2 regions of the Limnohabitans sp. 2KL-27 genome follow, and region 2 is predicted to be linked to the other one. Evidence: predicted binding sites of a transcription regulator. Region 2 holds the regulator's gene; the other holds the start of a gene.
What was found. Region 2 encodes FNR, which switches genes on or off when oxygen is low (the NO sensors DNR and NnrR bind a similar motif). Its sites were predicted from a motif close to TTGATNNNNATCAA; they were not measured.
Positions count from the first base shown of each region.

Region 1 (4,906 bases), 1.5 Mb from region 2:
CATGGCTCACTTGCCTCCAAACAAACGTTTGAAGAAGCCGGGTTTCTCGGCGTCAATGAAGCGCATGGGTTTGTCTTCGCCTAAAAAACGGTCGATCACATCTTTGTAGGCCTCCGACACATCGCTGTTGGCCATGTGGATGGCCGGTGTGCCTTGGTTGGACGCCTGCAAGACATTTTCACTTTCGGGAATCACACCCAGCAACTTGATGCGCAGAATATCTTGGATGTCTTGCAAGGACAACATCTGCCCTTCTTCCACCCGATTGGGGTTGTAGCGGGTGATCAACAGGTGTTCTTTGATAGGTTCTAAGCCTTCAATGGCACGCTTGGTCTTGCTGCCCAGCATGCCCAAAATACGGTCCGAATCGCGCACCGAAGACACCTCGGGATTGGTCACCACCAAGGCTTCATCGGCAAAGTGCATGGCCATCAGTGCACCGGTTTCAATACCGGCAGGCGAATCACACACGATGTAATCAAAACCCATGCCACTCAAATCGGTCAAAACCTTTTCAACGCCTTCTTGTGACAAAGCGTCTTTGTCACGGGTTTGTGAGGCCGCCAACACAAACAGGTTGTCACACTGCTTGTCTTTGATGAGGGCTTGGTTCAAATTGGCTTCACCCTGAATCACGTTGATCAGGTCGTACACCACACGGCGTTCACAACCCATGATCAGGTCCAAATTGCGCAGACCCACATCAAAGTCAATGACAGCGGTCTTGAAACCCCTGAGGGCCAAGCCGGTAGCGAAACTGGCGCTGGTCGTGGTTTTGCCCACGCCGCCTTTGCCAGAGGTCACAACAACGATTTTTGTCATGGAAAAACTTTCTTGGACGCGATTAAAAAATTAGCATTTGAGGGCAGTGATCAGCAATTTGTCCCCATCGGGGCCCGATTGCAAACACACCTGGGCCACTTGCCCCAAAACATCTTTGGGTAAGGCATTTTCGCTGGTGCGGTAAACACCCGCGATAGAGATCAATTCTGGCTCCATGACCTGGGCAAAAATTTGGGCTTGCGTGTTGCCACGAGCGCCCGCAATGGCTTTGCCACGCAAAGCACCATAAACATGGATATGCCCGTCAGCAATCACCTCGGCACCCGCATTGACCATCGCCAACACGATCAAATCCCGGCCTTTGGCGTACACCTGTTGACCTGAACGCAGTGGCTTGTCAATGACCATCGCACCCAGTGGCGCAGCCAAGACAGGTGTGGAGACGGCAGGAACAGGTGCAATGGCTTGTGGCAATGGGTCTTCAACGGGCAAAGAACGCCGAATACGGGCATCCGAGGCGTCCACCAAGCCCATCCCCTTGGCTTTCAACAAAAGCGCTTCATGGGCGCCTTTGATGGCCAAGGGAACCAATTGGTGTTCCCTCAGTGCCGCCATCAGTCCTTGCAAATCCAGTGTTTCATCCGGTCCAAGACCCAAAGCACCCACATCCACAACCACAGGATCTTGGTCAAAAAAGCCAGGGGTTTCGGCCATCTGCTGCTTCAATGCAGCAGAGACGGCTTGGATGTTGGTCGTTTTGAGCAACAAAGCCAACAAAGACAAATCAGCGCTTTTGATGTCGTAACAGGGCAGTGAAGGGTCTTCTGAAACGATCGCCATGGTGCAGTTTGAGATGGAAAGACACAAATCTTAACAGCGCACTTCTTACTTGTTGTCTCTCTATAGTTTTATATCTTTAAATAGTCGTAGTAGTAAGCACAGGGCTGTTCTGTGTACAACTGCCTTTTCATCAGCATTGACAGTCACTTATGGCATTTCCAAGGGTGTGGGTGAGTGTGATATTTTGCTGTCACGACAAAATGAACAACTTGCTCAAGACAGACCAAGCTGTGGATAACCGACATATTCCATGTTTTTTATCCACAGATTTATCCCAGTTGGTTTTCAGCCATCGATCCACCATTGAATGACTCCTTTGGCCACAAAACCGAGCATGCCGAAAGCCAGACCCAAGAAAATAACAAAGGTACCAAATTTGCCAGCTTTGGACTCCCAAGCCAGCTGCATGACGATGAACAGCATGTAGAGCATGAAAGCGCCCACGCCAATGGTCAGGCCAAACCAGGCGAACTGTTCTTCTGTGAAATGCCACATCAAACAGCCTCCTGACGGGGCATGCGCTCAGGCACATCGCGGGTGTCCACCAGGGCGCGGTAGGCATGCCAGGATGCATGGCCCAAGAGAGGCACGATCACGATCAGGCCAATGAATAAACTCAAAATACCCATCAGGCTCAAGCCCATGATCAAAAATGCCCACAACACCATGGGCATGGGATGGGTCAGGACCACCTTCCAGCTGGTCAGCACGGCTTGCAAGGTGTTGAGCTGGCGGTCCAACAACAAAGGCATGGCCACCACACTGGAAGCAAAAACCGGTGCCGCCATCAGACCGCCCAGCATCAGCCACAGCTCAAACAGGTAGCTGTCGGTGTTGAGCACCACATGGTGAATGAAATCCATCGGGGTGTGAATCGGCACTGGCGCCAGCAGGGTGATCAGGGCCGATGACGTCAAGACCCAACCTGTGCCCGCCAAAGCCAGCAACACACCAAAACGCACCAGGCACCAGTAACTCACAGCTTCGTTGTTTTGCAGTGTTTGCCATTGCGTCCAGGTCTTGAACAAAAGTCGCAGGTTCACGGCCTCGTTTCTTTCGATGGCGCGGCTCATCGCGTACAGGCTGGTGGCCAAAACCGGTGCCACAACCAAGAAGCCCGACACCGCGCTGGCCAGCAACCAGAACCGATCGTGTGCCAGCCAAGTGATCAAGCCGCCACCGATGGCCATGACCAAGCCATGGGCCAGGCTCAGCCAAGGGGCGTGGAATATGTCTTTCAGGCCCAGAGAGAGCCAATACAAAGGTTGCTTGCCGTCGATGGGCAAAACGGCAGGTAAGTTCAAACGCTTAAGTTGGCTTGGCGGATCATCCGGTGCTGGGTCAGAGGAATCATCAGGAGGAGGAGAGGCATGTGTCATGCAAGCGAGCTTACCTGCCAAGCCACCGTTGAACTTGACTTGCATCAAACGGCAAAAGGCTGCCAGGCAGCCTTTTGCATTCAACCGAGACGGTCATCAACCGGCCCAGTGGCGCTCAATGGTGACCGTGACCTCGTGGGTGGCCCATCGCGTGCATGCCAGCCCCGTTCATCATGCGGGCAGTTTCCTGGTCAAACACCTGTTTTTGATCGGCATTCAAGCTGGCGTAAAAAGCCTTGGTTGCTTCGGCGCGTTGCTGCATGTGAATATCGCGTTCGGTTTTCATGGCTTGCATGCGGTCCAAGCGCTCGGGCGTGGTCATTTTTTCAAAGCTTGCACGTTCCGGCCGCGCCATGTGGGCAGGGTACTGCATGGACTGGGTGAAACTGTTCCACGTGGGCTCTTGAGTGGCTTGCAAGTTCAGTTTGGACTTGAGTTGGGCCAAGTGTTGGGCATGGCGCACGGCTTGGTTGGCGTGCATTTTTTCCATGCGCCCAGCACGGGTGTTTTCGGTGGGTGCCGTGGTATTTTGGGCCAAGGCCAGACCGCTCAGACCGGCCATCAAGGCCGTGGCGATCAAGGTGGTGCGAATCGATTTCATGGAAACATCCTTTGGTTGATGGGATGCATGCAGTCTGATCCGCCCATGTATCCGGGTTGTGCCCGGATGCTGCTGATTTGTAAAGATCAGGTATTTTTATTCTTGCAGGTGTTGATGCCCAGCAGGCTGTAGGGCGGGCACCAACCCGTCAAGCCTGTGGCCAAAGGCACCAGGCCCAGCCAGCCCCAAACGCCCACGGTGCCTGTGGCTGCCAGTGCGATCAAGACCAGACCGCCCACGATGCGGATAACACGTTCGATGTTGCCAATGTTTTGGGTCATGTGAAACTCCTAGGGGATCAAAAAATTCAAGCGCTAACGCGGTAACCTTCGTCGGCAATGGCTTGTGCCAAAGCTTCGCGGTTTTTTTCAGAATCCACTTGCACGCTGTTGTGTGCGCGGTCGATCACGACCTTGGCCTGTGCGTCCAAAGTCAACAAAGCTTGGGTGACTGCTTTTTCGCAATGGCCACACGTCATGCCCTCAACGGTGAAAATTTGGTTCATGATGCATCCTCTTCAATGAACTGCACACGACCTCTTGGGGTCTTGTCTGAGCATAGACCAAAAAAGGCTTCTTGCCATGACACAGATCAAGACTGAACCCGCCATCACCTGCGACATCGGCATCGGTGGGATGACCTGCGCATCTTGCGTGGCGCGGGTTGAAAAAGCGTTGAAAAAAATACCCGGTGTGCTCAGTGCCACGGTCAACCTCGCCACCGAATCGGCCCGCATCGAAGTGGCATCGCTGGATGTGACCGACGCACGTTTGCGCCGCGCTGTGCGCGATGCCGGTTACGAGCCCCGCACGCCCGAAGCACAAGCCGATGCAGGCGCTGATTCACCGTGGACAGGCTTCATGCCGGTTGGCGTGGGCCTGTTGTTGACCACCCCCTTGGTGCTGCCCATGCTGGCCGAGTTGTGGGGCCAGCACTGGATGCTGCCCGCTTGGTTGCAATTTGCGCTGGCCACGCCTGTGCAGTTCGTGTTGGGTGCCCGTTTTTACAAAGCCGGCTGGCACGCGCTGAAGGCGCTCACGGGCAATATGGATTTGCTGGTGTCCTTGGGCACCACCGCAGGTTGGGCCTTGTCCGTCTGGCTGTGGCTCACAGCGCACGAGGGGCACGCGCCACACCTGTACTTTGAAGGCTCGGCCGTCGTCATCACTTTGGTGATGCTGGGCAAATGGCTGGAGACACGTGCCAAGCGTCAAACCACCGAGGCGATCCGCGCCCTGCACGCCTTGCGCCCCGACAAGGCGCATTGGATGAGCCAAGACGGCGAAGTCGATGTGCCGGTGGA
Region 1 covers NZ_CXOP01000002.1:374,492-379,397, reverse strand. Annotated here, with positions in the region: gene minE (cell division topological specificity factor MinE) at 1-3, opposite strand, end outside; gene minD (septum site-determining protein MinD) at 7-822, opposite strand; gene minC (septum site-determining protein MinC) at 853-1,623, opposite strand; gene LHAB_RS04405 (DUF2788 domain-containing protein) at 1,909-2,118, opposite strand; gene LHAB_RS04400 (DUF2189 domain-containing protein) at 2,118-3,002, opposite strand; gene LHAB_RS04395 (Spy/CpxP family protein refolding chaperone) at 3,118-3,603, opposite strand; gene LHAB_RS04390 (YgaP family membrane protein) at 3,690-3,884, opposite strand; gene LHAB_RS04385 (heavy-metal-associated domain-containing protein) at 3,911-4,108, opposite strand; gene LHAB_RS04380 (heavy metal translocating P-type ATPase) at 4,185-4,906, shown strand, end outside.
Region 1: a site for FNR is predicted at 3,037-3,050, ahead of LHAB_RS04400 (DUF2189 domain-containing protein). Genes of this name have one in related genera too.

Region 2 (4,906 bases):
CTTGGCTTCCTATGTCTGGGGCTTGTCCAACAATGCTGTGGTCAGTGCTGCCGTCAGTCCTACCAAATGATGTAAACCCTCTGCAGCAGGCAGGTCCTGTTGCAGAAACTGAAGCAAGGTCTGTGTTTTGTCCTCTTCCGAAGATCGTCCCACTCGCAGTGTGATTCCGATCAACCCCGTGCCCGTTGAGGGCGATGGGGAAATGGTGTCGCTGTACCAAGCGCAGCAAAAAATCTACCCCCGAAGCGTTCAGGGCGTGTTTGCCAAATGGCGTTGGCTCATGGTGGTGATCACGCAATTGGTGTTCTACGGTTTGCCTTGGCTGGAGTGGGGGCAGCGCCAAGCGGTGCTGTTCGACTTAGGCGCTCGCAGGTTCTACATCTTCGGCCTCGTGCTCTATCCGCAGGACTTCATTTACTTGACGGCTTTGTTGGTCATCTCGGCGCTGTCGCTTTTTTTATTCACCGCTGTGGCGGGGCGCTTGTGGTGCGGTTTTGCCTGCCCGCAAACGGTTTACACCGAAATTTTCATCTGGATCGAACGCCAGTTCGAGGGCGACCGATCGGCCCGCATGCGCCTGGATGATGCACCTATGAGCCTGAACAAGATCTGGCGCAAAACTGGCAAGCAACTGGCTTGGATCGTGTTGTCGCTTTGGACGGGTTTCAGCTTCGTTGGCTACTTCACACCGATCCGAGAATTGACGGCGTCGATCCTTTCCCTGGGCTTTGGCCCTTGGGAAATTTTCTGGATTCTGTTTTACAGCTTTGCCACCTATGGGAACGCGGGCTTCATGCGCGAACAGGTGTGCAAATACATGTGCCCTTATGCGCGCTTTCAAAGCGCTATGTTCGACAAGGACACCTTGATCGTCACCTACGACGAGGCACGTGGCGAGCCTCGGGGTGCACGATCCAAAAAAGCCGACCCCCAAGCCTTGGGGCTGGGCGCTTGTGTGGACTGCACCTTGTGCGTGCAGGTCTGTCCCACAGGCATTGACATCCGCAAAGGCTTGCAGTACGAGTGCATTGGCTGCGGCGCTTGCGTGGACGTGTGCGACAACGTGATGGACAAGGTCGGTTACGAGCGCGGCCTGATCAAGTTTTCGACACAAAATGCCATGGACAAGGGCTGGAGCAGGGCGCAAACTCTGCGCCGCATTTTCCGACCGCGTGTCTTGGTTTACACCGCTGTGCTGTGGGCCATCATCATCGGTGTGGGGCTGTCCTTGTGGAGCCGCGATCCATTCAAGGTGGACATCGTGCGAGACCGCGCCACCATGGCCCGCATCGTGGCGGGAGGAAAAATTGAAAACGTCTACCGCTTGCAAATCATGAACGCGGCTGAGCAGAACTTGAGTTTCCAGTTGCAAGTCGATGGCCTGCCGGGTCTGAGCCTGGCCACTGAGCCGCTGGTTGACGTGGGTGCCACCGAGTCGCGTTGGGTGTCCGTGCGTTTGCAAGTGCCCTATGACTCAGCGCCTGCGGGTTCGCACCCGATCCATTTCCGCATCGAGTCCCGCTCGTCCGATGGCCAATCGGTCGGTCAGCTGAGCGAAAAAACCGTTTTTTTGGTCCCTCGCTGAGCGACCCCCATTTTTGAAAGATAGCCATGAACAATGTCAGCAGTGTCCAACAAGAGGGGCAACCCTGGTGGCGTTTTGGCTTGGTGTGGATGGTCATCGCAGGCCCTGCCGTGGTGGTGGTGGCTGGGTTCATCACGCTCTACATTGCCGTAGCCAACCCGGACCCGGTGCTCAATGTGACACCGCGCACGGCCATGCAAGAGCGCCAGGGCATCACCCACGTCCCCGCCATGCAGGGGCGCAACCATGCGGCCACGGGCGAGTTGCCCGCTGCGCTGCAAGCACCTGCTGCTGAGCCCACCAAACCCTGACCACCTAGGTAAACGCTATGCTCGCTCAACGCTGGATGTGGATCGTTTGGCCTGCCTTTTTGGTCGCGGGCCTTTTGGAAATGCTGGTGTTCGCTTTTGTCGATCCGCAAGACCTGAACTGGTTCGGCCAAGACCTGGACCTGTCCAGACAGGCGGTTTACACGCTGGCCTTTTTTGCTTTTTGGGCCTTGGCCGTCTTGTCCAGCGCATTGACGCTGCTGTTGGGCATGACTTCGACTGAGGTCAACCGCTGAAAGTACTGAACAGCGCTTTCAGCGCTGACGCCCAAAGTTCAGTGGCAATGTGCTGTGTTGTTGACCAGTCGCTGCAGGCCTTCGGTGTCCAGAATACGCACATGGCGCTGCTTGACTTCCACAGTGCCGTCTTCCACGAACTTTGAGAAAGTTCGGCTGACGGTTTCGAGCTTGAGGCCCAGGTAGCTGCCGATTTCTTCACGCGTCATGCGCAACACCAGTTCGGACTGTGAGAAACCGCGGGCGTGCAAACGTTGCACCAGATTCAACAAAAAAGCGGCCAATCGCTCTTCGGCGCGCATGCTGCCCAGCAGCAACATCACGCCGTGCTCGCGCACGATCTCGCGGCTCATGATTTTGTGAACATGGCTTTGCAGTGCGGTCACTTCACGCGAAATTTCTTCGATCCGGTCAAAGGGCATGACACACACTTCCGCATCTTCCAGCGCCACCGCATCGCAGCTGTGTTGGTCGTTCACGATGCCGTCCAGGCCAATGATCTCGCCCGCCATCTGAAAGCCCGTGACTTGGTCTCGCCCGTCTTCGGTGGCCAGACAGGTCTTGAAGAAGCCAGTCCGAATGGCGTAAAGGGATGTAAATTTTTCACCGTTGGTGAACAGGGTGTCGCCCCGCTTGATTCTGCGGCGCACGGCCACCAGATCGTCGAGGCGGTTGAGGTCGTGGTCGCTCAGGCCCATGGGCATGCACAACTCACGCAAGTTGCAATTGGAGCAGGCGACTTTGATGGCTTGGGGATTCATGGTTTATCTCTTGGTTGAGCAATGGATTTGCCTTGGATCAAGACTTGAGCTTATACCGAATCAAGCGCTGAATTTGAGGGTGTACCCTGTCCAAGTCAGAAATCCCCGAAAACCGGTAAAGGGTTTGACCTGAGTCAACACATGGGCAGATGCAAGCAGGCAAAGTGCGGCCTTGTTCTGAACACATTCGAATCAAGGGGCAGACACATGTCCGTCATCACACCTCAATTGTTGACACGCTTTGACGTGCCTGGCCCGCGTTACACCTCCTACCCGACAGCCGATCGCTTTGTCGAAGCCTTTGGCGAGGCCGATTACGTGCAGGCCCTGAAACAGCGCCAATCGGGCATGGTGGGCAAACAGTCGCCACTGTCGCTCTACGTGCACATTCCGTTTTGCGAATCGCTGTGCTACTACTGCGCCTGCAACAAAATCATCACCAAACACAAAGAGCGGGCTGCGGATTATTTGAAATACCTCAGCAAAGAGGTGGCGCTGCACACCCGGCACCTGGGGCGAGGGCAGTCGGTCAGCCAGCTGCACCTGGGCGGTGGCACGCCCACCTTCATGAGCGACGACGAGTTGCAGCAACTCATGGCCTTGTTGCGTGAGCACTTTGAATTCGTCCCAGGCGGTGAATACTCTGTCGAGGTGGACCCGCGCACCGTGGACGAGAACCGGCTGGCCGTGTTGGCCGAGCTGGGTTTCAATCGCCTGAGTTTTGGCGTGCAGGACTTTGACCCTGCGGTGCAAAAAGCCGTGCACCGCATCCAGCCTGCAGACCAGGTGTTTGCTTTGGTCGAGGCTTCTCGCCGATTGGGTTTTGAGTCGGTCAACGTCGACCTGATTTATGGCCTGCCTCTGCAAACGCCCGAATCTTTTGACCGTACGCTGGCGCAGGTGAAAAGTCTGCGTCCTGACCGCATCGCGCTGTATGCCTACGCGCACTTGCCTGAGCGATTCAAGCCGCAGCGCCGTATTCACGCCGAAGAGCTGCCAGCAGGTGCAGCCAAGGTGGCCATGCTCTCGCGCTCGCTCGACGCCCTGACCGAAGCGGGCTATGTCTACATCGGCATGGACCACTTCGCCTTGCCGGGTGATGCCCTGGCCGTGGCCAAACGCCAAGGGCGTTTGCACCGCAATTTCCAAGGCTACAGCACGCAGGCCGATTGCGACCTGATTGCGCTGGGCGTGTCCTCGATCGGCCGCATCGGCGCGACCTACAGCCAAAACGCCAAGACCCTGGAAGAGTATGCCGACTTGCTCGACCAAGGCCATTTTCCGGTGGTGCGGGGCCTGGCACTCACGCGCGACGACCTGATCCGCCGCTCGGTCATCATGGCGCTCATGTGCCAGGGGCATTTGCAATACGAGTCCATCAACCTGGCCTGGCTGGTCGACTTCAAGACCTTGTTTGCCAAAGAGTTGACCCAACTCGAAGCGATGCAGGCGCAAGGTCTGGTGCATCTGAGTGAGAGCGGCATTCAGGTCACCGCCATGGGTTGGTTCTTTGTGCGCGGCGTGGCCATGGTGTTCGACCGCTATGTACAGGACGACCGCAACCATTCGCGGTTTTCCAAAATCATCTGATAGACCCGTGCATCCGTGGCTGTCTTCATCGCCGACAATAGACGCCTCGACATTGAAGCGAAAACGCCATGCAAAGTTCTTTGGCCATCACGGCCTTGATGATGGGGGTGCTGGGTGGCCCGCACTGCGTGGCCATGTGCGGTGCAGCCTGCGCGGGTCTGGGGCAGGCTGCGGGTGAACGGCGTTCGCAGGCCTTGTTGGCGTTTCAGCTGGGCCGATTGGGTGGCTACGCGCTCTTGGGTGCGCTGGCCGCGGCCAGCGTGCAAGGCTTGGGCTGGCTGACGACACAGTCGGCCGCCATTCGTCCGGTCTGGACCTTGCTGCACCTGGCGGCTCTGGTGTTGGGCTTGCTGCTCATGCTGCAGGCACGTCAACCTGTCTGGCTCGATGGGGCAGCTCGTCGCT
Region 2 covers NZ_CXOP01000002.1:1,892,485-1,897,390, reverse strand. Annotated here, with positions in the region: gene ccoP (cytochrome-c oxidase, cbb3-type subunit III) at 1-70, shown strand, start outside; gene ccoG (cytochrome c oxidase accessory protein CcoG) at 203-1,585, shown strand; gene LHAB_RS11880 (nitrogen fixation protein FixH) at 1,612-1,896, shown strand; gene LHAB_RS11875 (hypothetical protein) at 1,914-2,150, shown strand; gene fnr (fumarate/nitrate reduction transcriptional regulator Fnr) at 2,189-2,911, opposite strand; gene hemN (oxygen-independent coproporphyrinogen III oxidase) at 3,119-4,501, shown strand; gene LHAB_RS11860 (sulfite exporter TauE/SafE family protein) at 4,570-4,906, shown strand, end outside.